DNA from 2 places in the Pontibacillus sp. ABV4_188 genome. Region 1 is predicted to be linked to the other one. Evidence: predicted binding sites of a transcription regulator. Region 1 holds the regulator's gene; the other holds the start of a gene.
The links. Region 1 encodes NrdR, which represses ribonucleotide reductase genes. Its sites were predicted from a motif close to AACACNATATATNGTGTT; they were not measured.

Region 1 (7,985 bases):
TTCACTCGTAGACTTGGTGGTGGACGTCAAGCGTAACGTATCTGCAGATCAAATCAATCAAGCCTTCCTTCATTCTTCTAAGAATGATTTGAAAGGAATTCTTCATTACTCTGATGAACCGCTCGTATCTGTTGATTACACGACATCTGAATACTCCTCTATTATTGACGGTCTTTCTACAATCGTGATGGATGACCGCAAAGTAAAAGTGTTGGCTTGGTACGACAATGAGTGGGGCTATTCCAAGCGCGTGCTTGATCTTGTGAAATTTGTAGGGACTCACTTATCTGCACGTGAAGAAGCCCGTGTTTCTTGAAAGTTTGGAGAGATAAAATAATTGGATAATCCCCCTTTGATGTTTTATACTACTAACAAAGCTTAAACAACCACGTCCCTTTGTATGTGATAAAAAACTTATTGCAAAATATAGGGAAACACTATATACTAACTTTTGAACTTCTGAAATACCGACGAACCTATGACTGCTTAAAGGGTTAGGACCTCTTAGGACTAACTTGCCCCCGTGGTAGTGCATAAGCTTGACGTTTAGAAGTAAACTTTTTTGGTTTTAAAGGGGGACTACCGATGGACACAATGGGTAGACATGTAATTGCAGAACTTTGGGATTGTAATACAGAAAAGCTGAACGATATGACAATGATTGAACAAATTTTCGTAGATGCTGCTTTAAAAGCAGGTGCGGAAGTTCGAGAAGTTGCTTTTCACAAATTTGCACCACACGGCGTAAGTGGCGTCGTTATCATTTCTGAATCTCACTTAACCATTCACAGTTTTCCAGAACATGGCTATGCAAGTATTGATGTATACACGTGCGGGGATCGGATTGATCCTAATGTAGCAGCCCAATATATTGCACAATCACTAGAAGCTAAAACACAAGAAACAGTTGAAGTTCCAAGAGGTATGGGACCTGTCGAAGTAAAGAAATTCAACGTACTCTAATATAAATGTTCGAAAGAAAGTACTCCTATGTAGAGTACTTTCTTTTTTATGGAGCTTTAAAAAGTTCATAAGGGGCCGTTCATGCCCAGTTACATAAGTAGTATAAAACCGTTTCTGAAAAATATTTCAGATTTCTTAATAGGTGAAGAAACGATGGCAGATCGCCTTTAAACAGAATTATTTAGGTATGAATATAGAAAAAGTGAAATTCTTGACAGAAGTGTGTATTTAACCTTTTCGAATTTTTGATATAATAGATTAGAGGTGGACGCATATGAATATTAAACAATGGTTTTCAACATATTTCACGAATCATGCCGAAACAAGTGAAGAGCACTGGAATGAAGCTCTTCGAACTCATTATTTTAAAACAACAAAAGATAAAGCATTTACTCAGTTAGAGGATTATTATAAAAATTCAAGTAAATATAAATTAGTCTCATCTTCTATCGAACATGGAGAGATGAGCTTGCAAACGGTGAAAGGAAAGAAAGCATTTATCGTCGTTAGTATCGTAATGGTTCAACCGTATAGAACTGCGATTGACTATTCTGTTACCACCGAATCTGCCTTACCGTTTGATTTCGGGCATAGTCATAAGTTAATCCAAAAGCAACATGAAGAAATGAAGGAACTCCTTCCGTTTTTGGAAACGGCTATGGCTCATAAAATGTAGAAAGTGTGGAGTTGATTTATCTGTGAAATGTCCTAATTGTAATTTTAAGAGCACTAGGGTGTTGGATTCGCGTCCGGTCGAAGAGGGTAAATCGATTCGACGCAGGCGGGAATGTGAAGAGTGCCATTTTCGTTTTACAACTTTTGAAAGGATCGAAGAAGTTCCTTTGATTGTTGTCAAAAAAGAGGGAACTCGTGAAGAATTTAGTCGAGAGAAGTTGATGAGAGGTCTAATTCGAGCATGTGAGAAACGCCCAGTTGCCGTTGATGAACTAGAGACGATTGCCATGGAAATTGAACGGGAATTAAGAAATCGTGGGGTTTCTGAAGTGAATAGCAAGGAAATTGGAGAAATGGTAATGGACAGACTTGCTCATATTGATGAAGTTGCGTATGTTCGCTTTGCCTCAGTTTATAGGCAGTTCAAGGATATAAATGTCTTCCTTGATGAATTAAAAGATTTGATTAAACAAGATCCAGAGGGGTAATAGAATAGGGCCGGGTGGCTCTTTTCTTTTTTTAGAAGTAAGATCAATGTATACTTAGAAGAAAATGACTGAAAAAGAATCAGGTTTATCTATTTCCTTCGTAATAGAATAGTGCCAATACACCAAGAATATGAGGAAGGAGGGAGTTTCATGAACCATACATCAATTGGGAAGCTATTACCGGTAGATGGGTTTCGGTTATCAGTCGCTCGAAGCATGCCCATGGATTTCACAACGTCCCTGACTCATTTATATCAACCTCTAATCGGGAATGAATCCATTAGCTTATACCAAACGCTATTATCACAGTATGATCTGCAAGAGGAAGTAGGAGGTGTAAATACACACCACCTATTAATGAGTTATCTTAATCTCCCTTTAAATCATATTTACGAAGCTAGGAAACGATTAGAAGCCATAGGGCTTCTTCGAACTTTTGTTGATCAATCAGAGGACCAGACGGTTTATACGTATGTACTACTTCGTCCGTTTACTCCGAGTGAATTCTTTGCGGACGAGATGCTATCCTTGTTACTATATCATCATCTTGGTCAACAAAAGTACGAACGATTACAACGTACGTTTTCAGGTGGTTCACCTTCATCACGAAAAGGTGAAGAAGTCACGTCTTCCTTTGAACACGTATTTTCAATGGGGGGAGTAACCACTGAACCACCACCCACTCATTTTAAAGAGCAAGACCAAGAATTAGTCGAGAGTCAAGGTGCCAACATACAAGAGAATAGAATTGACTTTTCTTATATAAAGCAATCACTTGACCAGAGAATGTTGCCCGTGCAGAGTATTCTTTCCAATCGGAACCAAAAGGTGCTATCGCAGCTTTCTTTGTTATATAATTTAACTACTAATGATGTTGAAAAAGCGCTCTTGTGGGCTCTTAACGATGAAAACCAATTAGACCTTACTGAGTTAAAAGAGGCTTGTCACGACCTTTACCAAAGCAAAGGTGGACAAAGTGAAAACCTTCAAGTCACTCATCAACGTGATTCATTATCTGTCTCTAATGACCAAGAGACGTCAAAAGAGCAGCCGGACAACAAAGAAGAAGCTCTGATTAAACGCTTAGAACATATATCACCTAGAGATTTGTTGTTAGATCTTTCGGGTGGAGCGGAACCTCCTGAGAAGGATTTACGAATGATTCGTGATATTATGACTCAACAAGGATTAACACCTGGTGTGATGAATGTGTTAATTTATTATGTATTACTAAAAACAGATATGAAATTATCAAAGAATTACATGGAAACGATCGCAGGGCATTGGACAAGACTTCAGGTAAAAACCGTTCGCCATGCAATGCGAGTTGCTAAAACAGAAAATAAAAAATATCAGCAATGGGCAAATAACCGTAAAAGCGGAGGGAACCGTTCTTATAATAAAAATCAAAAGCAAGACGTCCTTCCTGATTGGTTTAAAGATCAAAAAGGTCAAAAAGATCAAAAAGATCAAAAAGGTCAGTCGAGTGAATATGATCAGGCTCCAAAACGCAAAGATGGGAAATCTGCCTCGGATATTGAACGTGAAAAGCAAGAGTTAGCAGAAGCTTTAAAGAACATGGATGATTAACGCTTTCGAATAATTTGATTTAAGGATGAGTGAAATGGAACCGATCCAAACAGCTTTGAAGAAATGGATGAGGGAAAGCAAGAACTTTCAAGAGCATTATCAAAGTATGCGTGAGGCAATCTTGAAAGATCCTGATATTCAACAAATTTTGCAGGAGCACACAAACCTCTCTCGTCATGATGTAGAACGCCATTTAATGAAATTATATGAGTATCAATCTCAATCTAAGCGCTGTGAAGGATGCCCTTCTCTGGAAAATTGTCAGAATTTGGTCTCAGGTTACTCTCCGAATCTTCATGTTCAGGGGAAAGAGATTAGGCTGACGTATGAGATGTGTCCCCGAAAAAGACAATCTCAACACCAGGAAGAAAAGCGTTCATTTATTAACAGTTTGTACATGCCAAAAGACATTGTTGAAGCTAAGTTTAAGGACTTGGATCCAGATGATCGTTACGAAGCGATCCGTCAAGCAATGAACTACACAGAAAATGCCGAAACCGAAAAAGGGAATAAAGGTCTTTATTTCCATGGACCATTTGGTGTGGGAAAAACACACCTTTTAGGAGCTATTGCCAATAAATTAGCGAATAAACGAATTGCCTCTTACCTCATTTACATGCCTGAATTAGTTCGTGAAATGAAGTCTTCATTAGGGGATAACACGTTGAAAGAGAAAGTTGAAAAGTTCAAAACGGTACCGGTTTTGATGCTTGATGATATTGGAGCTGAGTCCATGTCGTCTTGGTTCCGTGATGAAATATTAGGCTCAATTCTACAGTATCGTATGATGGAACGTTTACCTGTTTTCTTTACTTCTAATTACAATTTAGAGGAATTGGAAAAGCATCTTATGACGAACAACCGTGGAGATGTTGAGCAATTGAAAGCTGGGAGAATTATTGAACGTATTAAACAAGTGAGTAACCCGGTAGAAGTCATTGGACAGAACCGACGTAGCTAAAACAATAAGTGAACCGTTAGCAGCTCTGCCAGAGGGATGTCCCTCTGGCAGAGCTGCTTATTTATTTTCCGGACAAGCCCCCTTATACGGAAGACTCAAAGTTGAGCTATTACAGCTGGAAGGGGGCCGCCTGCGTTTATGAGTGCTTGGGCTTGCTCGGGGACAACTCGCTTTCCTGCGGGGAGCTGGGAAGCCTCCTCATTCGCTACGCTCTCTGCGGGGGCTTCCCTAGGCTCCTTTTCCCGCGGGAGTCTCGCAGTCCCCGAGCAAGCCCTGGCTTTAAAGAGATGAACGGCCCCGCAGTTCGCACTAGAAATTCAGATGTCACCATATATGGCATGTTTTCGTTCACTCTTATATGGTAAAGGTGGGCCTGAAAACTCCCGTAGGCAGAAGAGCTTGATCTAGTTCAGGCTTAGAGGAACTAGCAAGACAAGTCATCTTTTTTACAAAGGCTTAACGCCTTTTTCAAAAACCTTGATTTTATCTTTAATAACTCCGTGCCTAATAGTTGTGAAAAAAGGAGTTTACTAAAGTTTTTTACGGAGAATAATCATTTTTCACGTTTTCTTCCCATATACTGTAACAGTTTCTTGTAGCATTCGTGGAGGGAGGGAAGACGTTGGTCGAGATCTATTTTTCTAATAAAGAAGAAGCCTTATCATTTTGTGATTTTCTATTTGCGCAGAAAGATGAAGTGAGCGTGCAGTGGCATTATCACAAGAAATGGGGGCATGTTGTTCTTGTTAACGAAAATAAGGAGAAAGAGGAACGGGTCGTACGAGGGCTAATCCATGTCTATGTCATACATAGAGAGCGATCCTGGTTAATAGACATCATACGGAATTGCTACTACTTCAGTGACGATGATGAAGTAGCTCACATATATGAATTGTGTTGTTCTTTTAGGGACGAGCCAGATCATTGGGGTGAAGATCACCCTTCTTCTTATCGCCACAGTCAACAATTAGAGCGATTGAGACATGTGTTTAAAGAGGCGCTTGAGAAAGGCGAGGGGTTTGCATTTGATTCGATTATCACATTTCGCTTTCAGCGCTTTTATGATGAGTTGATTGAGGTCGTTGGAGAAGCAATAGATGAATATAAAAGAGAGCAGGACTATCAGACATATATTCAACATCTAAGGGAATACCTGCAAGCTAACCCTTCTAAAGTAGAGAGGTTATCTATTGTGCAAAGCCAACCTTTTATCTTTTATTCTCATAAAGGGCGTCGTTATACGTCTGATGAAATTAAGAAATTGACAGCGGATCATCCTTTATATTTATTTGGACTTGGGACAGACGAGTTAGATTTGACTCCTATAATGGCTTTGGCTCCAGATCGGATTGAAATTTATGGAAATGATCCTAGTGATCCTAAAACGCTAACCGTGATGAATATCTTTCAAGAACGTGCCGAATTTCTTCCGTTAACTAAATTTCCATTTAAAAGATTGTCTCCGTTCTAAAAATGGGCTTGCTTTTCGCATTTATTCCCATTATACTAACTTCTATAAAGTTTAAATTGAATTTATATCAGTGATGATGAGGATAAGAATGAGTTGCATCGGCTTACGCAGAGAGGGAGGTCACAGGCTGGAAGCTTCCTAAGTACGACACTTGTTTACCACCTCTGAACTCTGTTTGCGAACTCTGTAGTAGTGAACAGCGATTCGTCCTCGTTACGGATGTGCTAATGAAGCCACAGTTAAGACTGTGGGAATTTGGGTGGAACCACGGGTATAACGCTCGTCCCTTCGCTATTATGCAAGGGATGGGCGTTTTTTATTTTGGCTTTGTTTATCCATACTAAGATAACAAGGCGGAGCGATTTATTATAAAAGGAGTGACATACACATGTCGGAAGCTATTCAATTAACATTTCCAGATGGTGCGGTTAAGGAGTTCCAGCAAGGAACTACAACAGAGGATGTAGCTGCTTCCATTAGCTCAGGCTTAAAGAAGCAAGCGTTGGCAGGGAAACATAATGGTCAACTGATTGACCTTCGCCGTCCTATTCCTGGTGATGGTTCTATAGAAATTGTAACCATTCGAGATGAAGAAGGTGTAGAGGTGCTTCGTCACTCAACAGCACACCTAATGGCTCAGGCTGTGAAACGCATTTATGGTGAAGTTAACCTAGGAGTAGGCCCTGTTATTGAAAATGGGTTCTATTACGATATGGATCTTGATACGTCTATCACGCCTGAAGATCTGAAGAAGATCGAAAAAGAAATGCAAAAGATCACGAGTGAAAACTTAGAGGTTGAACGTCTAGAGGTTTCTCGTGAAGAAGCTAAAGAGATGTATCGCGAAATTGGTGACGAGTTGAAACTTGAATTGATTGATGACATCCCTGAAGGTGAATCGGTAACGATTTACAAGCAAGGGGAATTCTTTGATCTTTGCCGTGGACCTCACGTCCCTTCTACAAACAAGATTAAAGTCTTCAAACTGCTAAGCGTGTCGGGTGCATACTGGCGTGGAGATAGCGATAATAAAATGCTTCAACGCATCTATGGTACAGCTTTTGAGAAGAAAGATCATTTAGAAGAGTACCTAAAAATGCGTGAAGAGGCTAAAGAGCGTGATCATCGTAAACTAGGGAAAGAGCTAGATATCTTCACAGTTTCGCAAAAGGTAGGGCAAGGTCTTCCTTTATGGCTACCAAAGGGTGCTACCATTCGTCGTACAATCGAACGTTATATTGTTGATTTAGAGGAACGTCTTGGCTACGACCATGTGTATACGCCAGTGCTTGGGTCCGTTGATTTATATAAAACAAGTGGGCACTGGGATCATTATCAGGATGACATGTTCCCTACAATGGAGATGGACAATGAAGATTTAGTTCTCCGCCCGATGAACTGTCCTCACCATATGATGGTGTATAAAAATCAATTACACAGTTACCGCAACTTACCGGTACGTATCGCGGAATTAGGTACCATGCATCGTTATGAAATGTCTGGTGCACTAGCTGGACTTCAACGTGTACGTGCTATGACGCTGAATGACGCTCACATCTTCGCTCGTCCGGATCAGCTGAAAGAAGAATTCATTCGGGTTGTTCGTATGATTCAAGAAGTTTACAAAGACTTTGGTCTTGAAAATTACTACTTCCGTTTGTCGTACCGTGATAAAGAGGATAAAGAGAAGTATGTAGATAACGACGAGATGTGGGATAAAGCACAAGCACTTCTCAAGGAAACGATGGAAGACCTAGAGGTAGAGTATGTAGAAGCAGAAGGGGAAGCGGCCTTCTACGGTCCGAAATTAGATGTGCAAGTGAAAACAGCGCTTGGT
Region 2 (7,985 bases), 290 kb from region 1:
AATACAGACAAGGATTTCAAATGGCTAAAGGAAAATTTAACGGAAAACGCAACGCTTCATGACGTTTCTGATCAATATGTCCAACTCGCTATTCAAGGACCGAAGGCTGAAGCGATTTTGCAACGTTTAACGGATCAGGATCTTTCTGAAATCAAATTCTTCCGATTCTTGCAGGATGTCTCCTTTAGTAGTGTTGAACATGGAGCACTTGTTTCTCGTACGGGTTATACAGGAGAAGATGGATTTGAGATTTATATTCATCCTGAGGCGGGGGGAGCGCTTTGGAGAGCCATTCTTACTGAAGGCGAGAAGGATGGGGTACTTCCTGTTGGTCTTGGGGCAAGGGACACGCTTCGTTTTGAAGCAAAACTTCCATTATATGGTCAGGAACTAAGTGCAGATATTACGCCGATTGAAGCTGGACTTGGATTTGCTGTCAAAGTGGATAAAGAAGGTGACTTTATTGGTAAGCATGTTCTTAAGAAGCAAAAAGAAGAAGGAACAAACCGGAAACTAGTAGGTCTTGAAATGATCGATAAAGGGATTCCACGCCACGGTTATAAAGTATTTGATGGCGACAAGGAAATTGGTTTTGTTACTACAGGTACACAGTCTCCGACATTAGAGAGAAATATAGGTCTTGCCGTTGTTCCTAATCAATATACGGAGCCCGACACGGAACTCCTGGTTCAGGTTCGCAAACGATTATTGAAAGCAAAAGTTATACCGACACCCTTTTATAAGCGGTAAGGATAAGGATAGGGAGGTTTTACAATGACATTTCGATATTTACCCATGACCGATCATGATAAACGATCTATGCTAGAGAGTATTGGCGTTGAATCAACAGATGTTTTATTTAGTGATATTCCTGAGAAGGTTCGTTTCAAAGGGGAGTTAAACATAAAGCCAAGCGCAAGCGAGCCAGAGTTAATGAAAGAATTGGCTCAACTAGCTGGTGAGAACATCAATACGAAAGACTACACATCTTTTCTGGGGGCAGGGGTTTATGATCATTACATTCCCTCCATTGTAGATCATGTACTGTCTCGTTCCGAATTCTATACAGCTTACACACCTTATCAGCCAGAGATTTCTCAAGGAGAGTTACAAGCGATCTTTGAATTTCAGACGATGATATCTGAGCTAACAGGAATGGAAGTATCTAACTCATCTATGTACGACGGGGGCACCTCACTTGCTGAAGCAGTGACGTTAAGCGCTGGACAAACAAAAAAGAAAAAAGTTCTTGTATCTAAAGCGATTCACCCTCACTCTTTAGAAGTTATTCATTCCTATGCAATGGGACAAAACATTGAAGTGGTTGAGATTGAAGCAAGAGAAGGATTAACAAACCTATCTATGTTAGCGGATGAATTAGATGAAGAAACTGCAGGGGTTGTCATTCAATATCCGAACTTCTACGGACAAATTGAGCCTTTAGAAGACGTTCAAGAGATCTTAAAAGATTCAAAAGCAATGTTTATTGTTTCAAGTAATCCTCTAGCCCTTGGGTATCTCACACCACCAGGTAAATTTGGGGCGGATATTGTTGTAGGCGATACTCAAGTGTTCGGTATTCCTGCTCAGTTTGGTGGACCGCACTGTGGATATTTCGCTACGACTAAGAAACTAATGAGAAAAGTTCCAGGGCGTCTTGTAGGCCAAACACAAGATGAAGAAGGACGAAGAGGCTTTGTGTTAACGTTGCAAGCTCGAGAGCAACACATTAGAAGGGATAAAGCCACATCTAATATTTGTTCTAACCAAGCCTTGAATGCACTTGGTACATCTGTAGCACTTAGCGCGCTTGGTAAGAAAGGCGTTAAAGAAATGGCTTATCAAAACATGCAAAAAGCGCGCTATGCGAAGAAGAAGTTCGAAGATGCTGGCTTCCAAGTGTTGTATTCAAATGCTTTCTTTAATGAATTTGTTCTCCAAGTTCAAGGTTCTGTAACGACATTAAATGAAAAGCTTCAAGAAAAAGGGATGATTGGTGGTCTTGACCTAGAAAGGGTCCATTCTGATTTAGGTGGCCATATGCTTGTAGCCGTGACCGAAATGCGTACAAAGGAAGAGATCGATCGATTTGTGAAGGAATTGGGGGATGTATATGCGTAACGAAGATTTTCCGCTCATCTTTGAACATAGTCAAGAAGGACGCGTAGGGTTTAGTTTGCCTGATTTAGATGTACCAGAGGTAGACTTAGACATTGAAGTCCCATACGTCAGAAGCGACGATGCTGATTTACCTGAAGTAAGTGAACTGCAGATTATGCGTCATTATACGGCTCTCTCCAAACGGAATCACGGTGTGGACTCAGGGTTTTATCCACTAGGATCTTGTACGATGAAGTACAACCCTAAAATGAATGAAGATGTAGCTCGTATGCCTGGATTTAGTCACATTCATCCTATGCAAGCTCCTGAATCGGTTCAAGGAGCACTAGGTTTAATGTATGATCTTCAGACATCTCTTGAAGCCATTACAGGTATGGATCAAGTTACCCTCCAACCAGCTGCAGGAGCTCATGGTGAGTGGACAGGACTTATGATGATTCGTGCCTACCACGAAGCGAATGAGGACTATAATCGTACGAAAGTAATTGTACCTGATTCTGCACATGGAACGAATCCTGCCTCTGCAACAGTAGCTGGGTTTGAAGCAGTAACGGTTAAATCGAATGAAAAAGGGCTTGTTGATTTAGATGATTTAAAGCGTGTAGTTGATGAGAACACAGCTGCTCTCATGCTAACAAATCCGAATACGCTTGGCTTATTTGAAGAAGAAATCTTAGAGATGGCCGAGATCATCCATGAAGCAGGTGGTAAACTGTATTATGACGGTGCCAATTTAAATGCGATTCTTGGATACGCTCGCCCAGGGGATATGGGGTTTGATGTTGTCCACTTGAATTTGCACAAAACATTCACTGGTCCTCATGGTGGGGGTGGTCCTGGTTCTGGTCCAGTTGGAGTGAAGAGTGATTTAGCTCCATATCTGCCAAAGCCAATCGTAACAAAGGTACAAGAACGTTACGTCTTTGATGATAACCGTCCAGATTCGATCGGACGCGTTAAGCCTTACTTTGGGAACTTCGGAATTAATGTTCGGGCTTATACGTACATCCGGACAATGGGGGCTAAAGGGTTAAAGCAAGTAAGTGAATACGCTGTTTTAAATGCGAACTATATGATGAGAGAACTTGAGAAAGATTTTGATCTACCGTTCTCACAGCATTGTAAACACGAATTCGTGCTATCAGGGAAGCGTCAGAAAAAGCTTGGCGTTAGAACACTTGATATGGCCAAACGTCTCCTTGATTTCGGCTATCATCCGCCTACGATTTACTTCCCGTTAAACGTAGAAGAAGCCATGATGGTTGAACCTACGGAAACTGAAGCGAAAGAGACGCTAGATGAGTTTATTGAAGCAATGAGACAAATTCATCAGGAAGCTAAAGATCATCCTGAAATTGTTCAGGAAGCTCCTCATACGACGATTGTAGGGCGTATGGATGAAACGACTGCTGCTCGTAAGCCTGTTCTACGTTATCTGAAATAAATGAACAAAGAAAAGACTCCTCAATGTTGAGGAGTCTTTTTGAATAAGGAAACATTAAATCACTCTTAGGCTTAGCTTGATTTAACTTTTCCATCCCATTTCTTAAATCCGCCCTGTAGCTGATTTAAGTCATTGTATCCCTTCTTATGAAGGAGAGTAGCAGCACGAGCAGCGCGTGATCCGTTCTGACAGTATAGATAAACGGGTTTGTCAGGGCGAACTTCTTGTAAGCGTTGCTTCAATTGAGTAACGGGTATATTACGGGCCCCTAAAATGTGGCCTGATTTAAATTCGTTTGGTTCGCGCACATCAATTAATTGAGCTTTACGATAACCTTGTCTGAATTCTTCAGAGGTTAATGTTTTCAAATAACGACGTTGAGCCATATACTTAATGACGCCATAGCCGATAATGACAACAAGTAAGCCAAGTAGTATCCATAATCCGGTCATTAATCTTCCCCCTATAGTTCTATCTTCTTTCTCTATTATAGTTTGCTTTATAATAAGATTCAAAGTTTTTTTCTAAAGCTAGATTAGGTAGTGCTTTTAAATTTTCACATTGTCAGTATAACGCGTATGTCAAGTCTCCTACTGGATGAAATTTTTGATGGGGAACTTCTACATATAGAAGAAGCGAAGGGAGTCTTATAACTATATGTAAGACATAAATAATGGCCATAAATAGATGATCGATTCTTTATTCCGGTTATTAAGACGAACAACATATGGTTTTTAATCGTTCGAGATTCATCGTAGAGATATTAGATGAAAGGGAGTGCTGTTAAATAAATGAGGGATTATTTTTTGTGAGCAATCATCCTGTATGTGTGAAGGATCTAGACAGGTAATGAAGAGCAATCTTGAAAAAAATACGTTCTGTCCATAAATGCATCTTTTCTCTTTATATTTCTTCTATTTGCTTCAAATCTTGGCGAATTTTGCGATTGACAATTTTTCTATACATTGTTCAAAACACAATATATGGGTGTATCGAAAATGTCGAACACAATATATTGTTTGCTCACTCGTTTTTGTGGTATGTTATATGTATTAGTTGAACGACGGGCTTTTAAGAGTTATCATCTAGATTATGTCGAGTTCAACCGACACTTTTTTATGGTAGAGGAGAGGTATGCTCATGCAAACCGCAAATGAAACAATGAATCAAATCAACATAGAACAACTTAATAAAGATATCGGTTTATTTCAACAAGTACATCCGGTAACAGAGGATATGAACATCACACACGCTGGTGTATCCCGTTTGGTGATGCTAGACCGTTATGCTTTTAAAGATACTGAGAAAGTTACGCTTACTAAAGGGGACTTTGTTGTACTTACGGTTAAAGACGATCCTAAATTCCCAGCTAGAGGATTAGGTTACATTGTCTCAATTGATTGGCAACAGGCAAAAGCTGAAGTGAAAGTAGAGCCAGAATTCAGAAGCGTACTTGATAAGCCAGAAGAAGTAGAAACAGGCATTATCAATCGTAAACTAGACGTTATTGATAAGCCTCTTGAGGTTTTCTATGAGCAGATCGCTAAACGTAACGCAACTGGACTAGCTGCTGTTGAAACTGATGAAGCGAAAAGACAAGAATCATTCCAGCAGTTTTACAATGAGCTGTCTAACTTGAACTTCATCCCAGCAGGCCGTGTTTTATACGGAGCCGGTTCTGAAACGGATGTAACGTACTTCAACTGTTACGTCATGCCATTTATTCAAGACTCCCGTGAAGGCATTTCCGATCACCGCAAGCAAGTTATGGAGATTATGAGTCGCGGTGGCGGTGTTGGAACAAACGGTTCAACACTACGTCCACGTAACGCACTTGCAAGAGGCGTAAACGGGAAATCATCAGGCTCTGTTTCTTGGTTAGATGATATTGCAAAACTGACCCACCTTGTCGAACAGGGCGGATCAAGACGTGGTGCTCAAATGATTATGTTAGCAGACTGGCACCCAGATATCGTGGAGTTCATCATCTCGAAGATGCAAAACCCACGTATCCTTCGCTTCTTGATTGAGAATGTAGATGATGAAGTCATCAAACAACAAGCGAAAGCCAAATTGAAATTTACTCCTCTATCCGCAACAGAGCGTGACATGTATCAAAGCATCGTCAATTATAAGAACGTTGAAGGAAGAGGTGGCTTTACAGATGCAGCCATTGCTGATGCACAAGAAAAACTAGATCTCGGTGGAAATTATGATGTGCACAACTCTGAGTTCCTGACAGGTGCGAACATTTCTGTTTGTTTAACAAACGACTTCATGGACGCTGTTGAGAATGATGAAATGTATGATCTTCGCTTCCCGGATGTTGAGAGTTATACAAAAGAAGAAATGAAAGCGTACAATGAAGAGTGGCACGAATCTGGTGACGTTCGCGAATGGGCGGATAAGGGATATAAAGTTCGTACGTATCGCCGTATGAGAGCGAAAGACCTATGGAACTTAATCAATATCTGCGCTACCTATTCAGCGGAGCCAGGCATCTTCTTTATTGACAATGCGAACGATAAAACAAATGCAACAAGTTATGGACATAAGGTAGTAGCGACAAATCCATGCGGTGAACAACCTCTAGCACCATATTCTGTTTGTAACCTTGCAGCCGTTAACCTTGCTTCTGTAGCCGATAAAGAAGCGAAAGTGGTAGACTTTGAAAAGTTAAGAAACACCGTTCAAACAGGTGTGCGTATGCAGGACAATGTGATCGATGCTACTCCTTATTTCCTTGAAGAAAACAAGAAGCAAGCTCTAGGTGAGCGCCGTATTGGTCTTGGAGTAATGGGACTACACGATTTATTAATCTACACGGAAACGGCCTATGGCTCTGAAGAAGGGAATAAAGTAGTGGACGAGATCTTTGAAACGATCGCCACTACCGCTTACCGCACTTCCATTGAACTCGCAAAAGAAAAAGGAAGTTTCCCGTTCTTAGAAGGTCAAACAGAAGAAGAAACCAAAGAGCTTCGCATGAAGTTCATTAATACCGGATACATGCAAGGCATGCCTGAAGATATTCGCCAAGGTATACTAGACTACGGAATCCGTAACTCACACCTCTTAACTGTAGCTCCAACAGGATCTACGGGTACAATGGTAGGCGTATCTACAGGGCTTGAGCCATACTTCTCCTTCTCTTATTTCCGAAGCGGCCGCCTTGGTAAGTTTATCGAAGTGAAGGCTGATATTTTAGAAGAGTACCTTCGTCAACACCCTGAGCAAGATCCAAACAACCTGCCTGATTGGTTCGTAACGGCAATGGAACTTGAACCAGAAGCGCATGCGGATGTGCAGTGTGTGATTCAGCGCTGGGTGGATAGCTCTATTTCTAAAACCGTAAACGCTCCAAAAGGATACTCTGTTGAACAAGTGGAACAAGTGTATCAGCGTTTGTACCGAGGAGGAGCAAAAGGTGGAACGGTCTATGTAGACGGAAGCCGTGACGCTCAGGTTCTTACGCTCAAAGCAGAGGACAACTCATTCGAGGAACAACAAGAACTATTTGAAGATGACCGTAAAGTTGTTCTAATGGATACGGTTCATGAATTAGATAAGACGGATGTAACCATCGGTTCTGAAGTCGGCAACACATGCCCAGTCTGTCGCGAAGGTAAAATTCAAGACGCTGGTGGCTGTAACACATGTACAAACTGTGGCGCTCAGCTGAAGTGTGGACTATAAGAAAGAAACCTTAAAAAGCGCGTGAGAGTATAAACTCTCAACGCGCTTTTTATATAGGTCTCCCTTTAATGATAGTAGTTGAGTGTTCCATTTTGTCACCTTTTATGGAAGGCTCAAAGCTGAGAGAATGCTTAAGTTTACAGATTTGAGCATAAGACAGTCTGAGAAATCATCCGCTTTCCGCCGCCCCGCACGATGTGGGGGCGTTCGAAGTAGTTACAGGATGTGACGGTTTAAGAGCAAATATAATAAGTGGGTCCGTTCACCTAATTAACATAAGGGCAGGCTTGGGGACTACGAGACTCCCGCGGAGTGAGGAGCCTATCCAGTTCCGGCGTGGAGGACCTAGCGAGATAAGTCATCTTTTTTCCAAAGGCTAATCGCCTTTTCCAAAAAGCTGACTTATCCGTACGGTCCTAGGCACCACGCCTGCACTTTTAATCTTTAAGATACATTCATTACCAGCAATACCTCACAAGAGTTGGTGATACTAAGGCATAAAGGAGTGAACTGTATGAAACCATTTATGCCTAAACTTGTATACGTCGAACCACGAGCGATGGAGTATAAGTTAGCACAAGATCTCTATCAGAAGTTCAAGGACCAAGGGATTGAGATAAGAGAAACAACTTCCCATAACCAAGTGCGAGGAATCCCAGGAGATAATGAATTACGACAGTATGCTAACGCTAAGAATACATTCGTCCTAGGAGTTAGGAAGACA

Region 2: the regulator NrdR is predicted to act here: its motif matches at 4,570-4,587, upstream of ACYX4O_RS13770 (vitamin B12-dependent ribonucleotide reductase).

Annotation. Positions count from the first base shown of each region.
Region 1 covers NZ_CM149975.1:2,953,192-2,961,176, reverse strand. Annotated here, with positions in the region: gene ACYX4O_RS15260 (glyceraldehyde-3-phosphate dehydrogenase) at 1-316, shown strand, start outside; gene speD (adenosylmethionine decarboxylase) at 586-963, shown strand; gene ACYX4O_RS15250 (cytosolic protein) at 1,238-1,639, shown strand; gene nrdR (transcriptional regulator NrdR) at 1,662-2,126, shown strand; gene ACYX4O_RS15240 (replication initiation and membrane attachment family protein) at 2,277-3,716, shown strand; gene dnaI (primosomal protein DnaI) at 3,742-4,677, shown strand; gene ytxC (sporulation protein YtxC) at 5,300-6,148, shown strand; T-box leader at 6,213-6,439, shown strand; gene thrS (threonine--tRNA ligase) at 6,537-7,985, shown strand, end outside.
Region 2 covers NZ_CM149975.1:2,666,054-2,674,038, reverse strand. Annotated here, with positions in the region: gene gcvT (glycine cleavage system aminomethyltransferase GcvT) at 1-750, shown strand, start outside; gene gcvPA (aminomethyl-transferring glycine dehydrogenase subunit GcvPA) at 775-2,121, shown strand; gene gcvPB (aminomethyl-transferring glycine dehydrogenase subunit GcvPB) at 2,114-3,565, shown strand; gene ACYX4O_RS13775 (rhodanese-like domain-containing protein) at 3,637-4,017, opposite strand; gene ACYX4O_RS13770 (vitamin B12-dependent ribonucleotide reductase) at 4,706-7,261, shown strand; gene splB (spore photoproduct lyase) at 7,776-7,985, shown strand, end outside.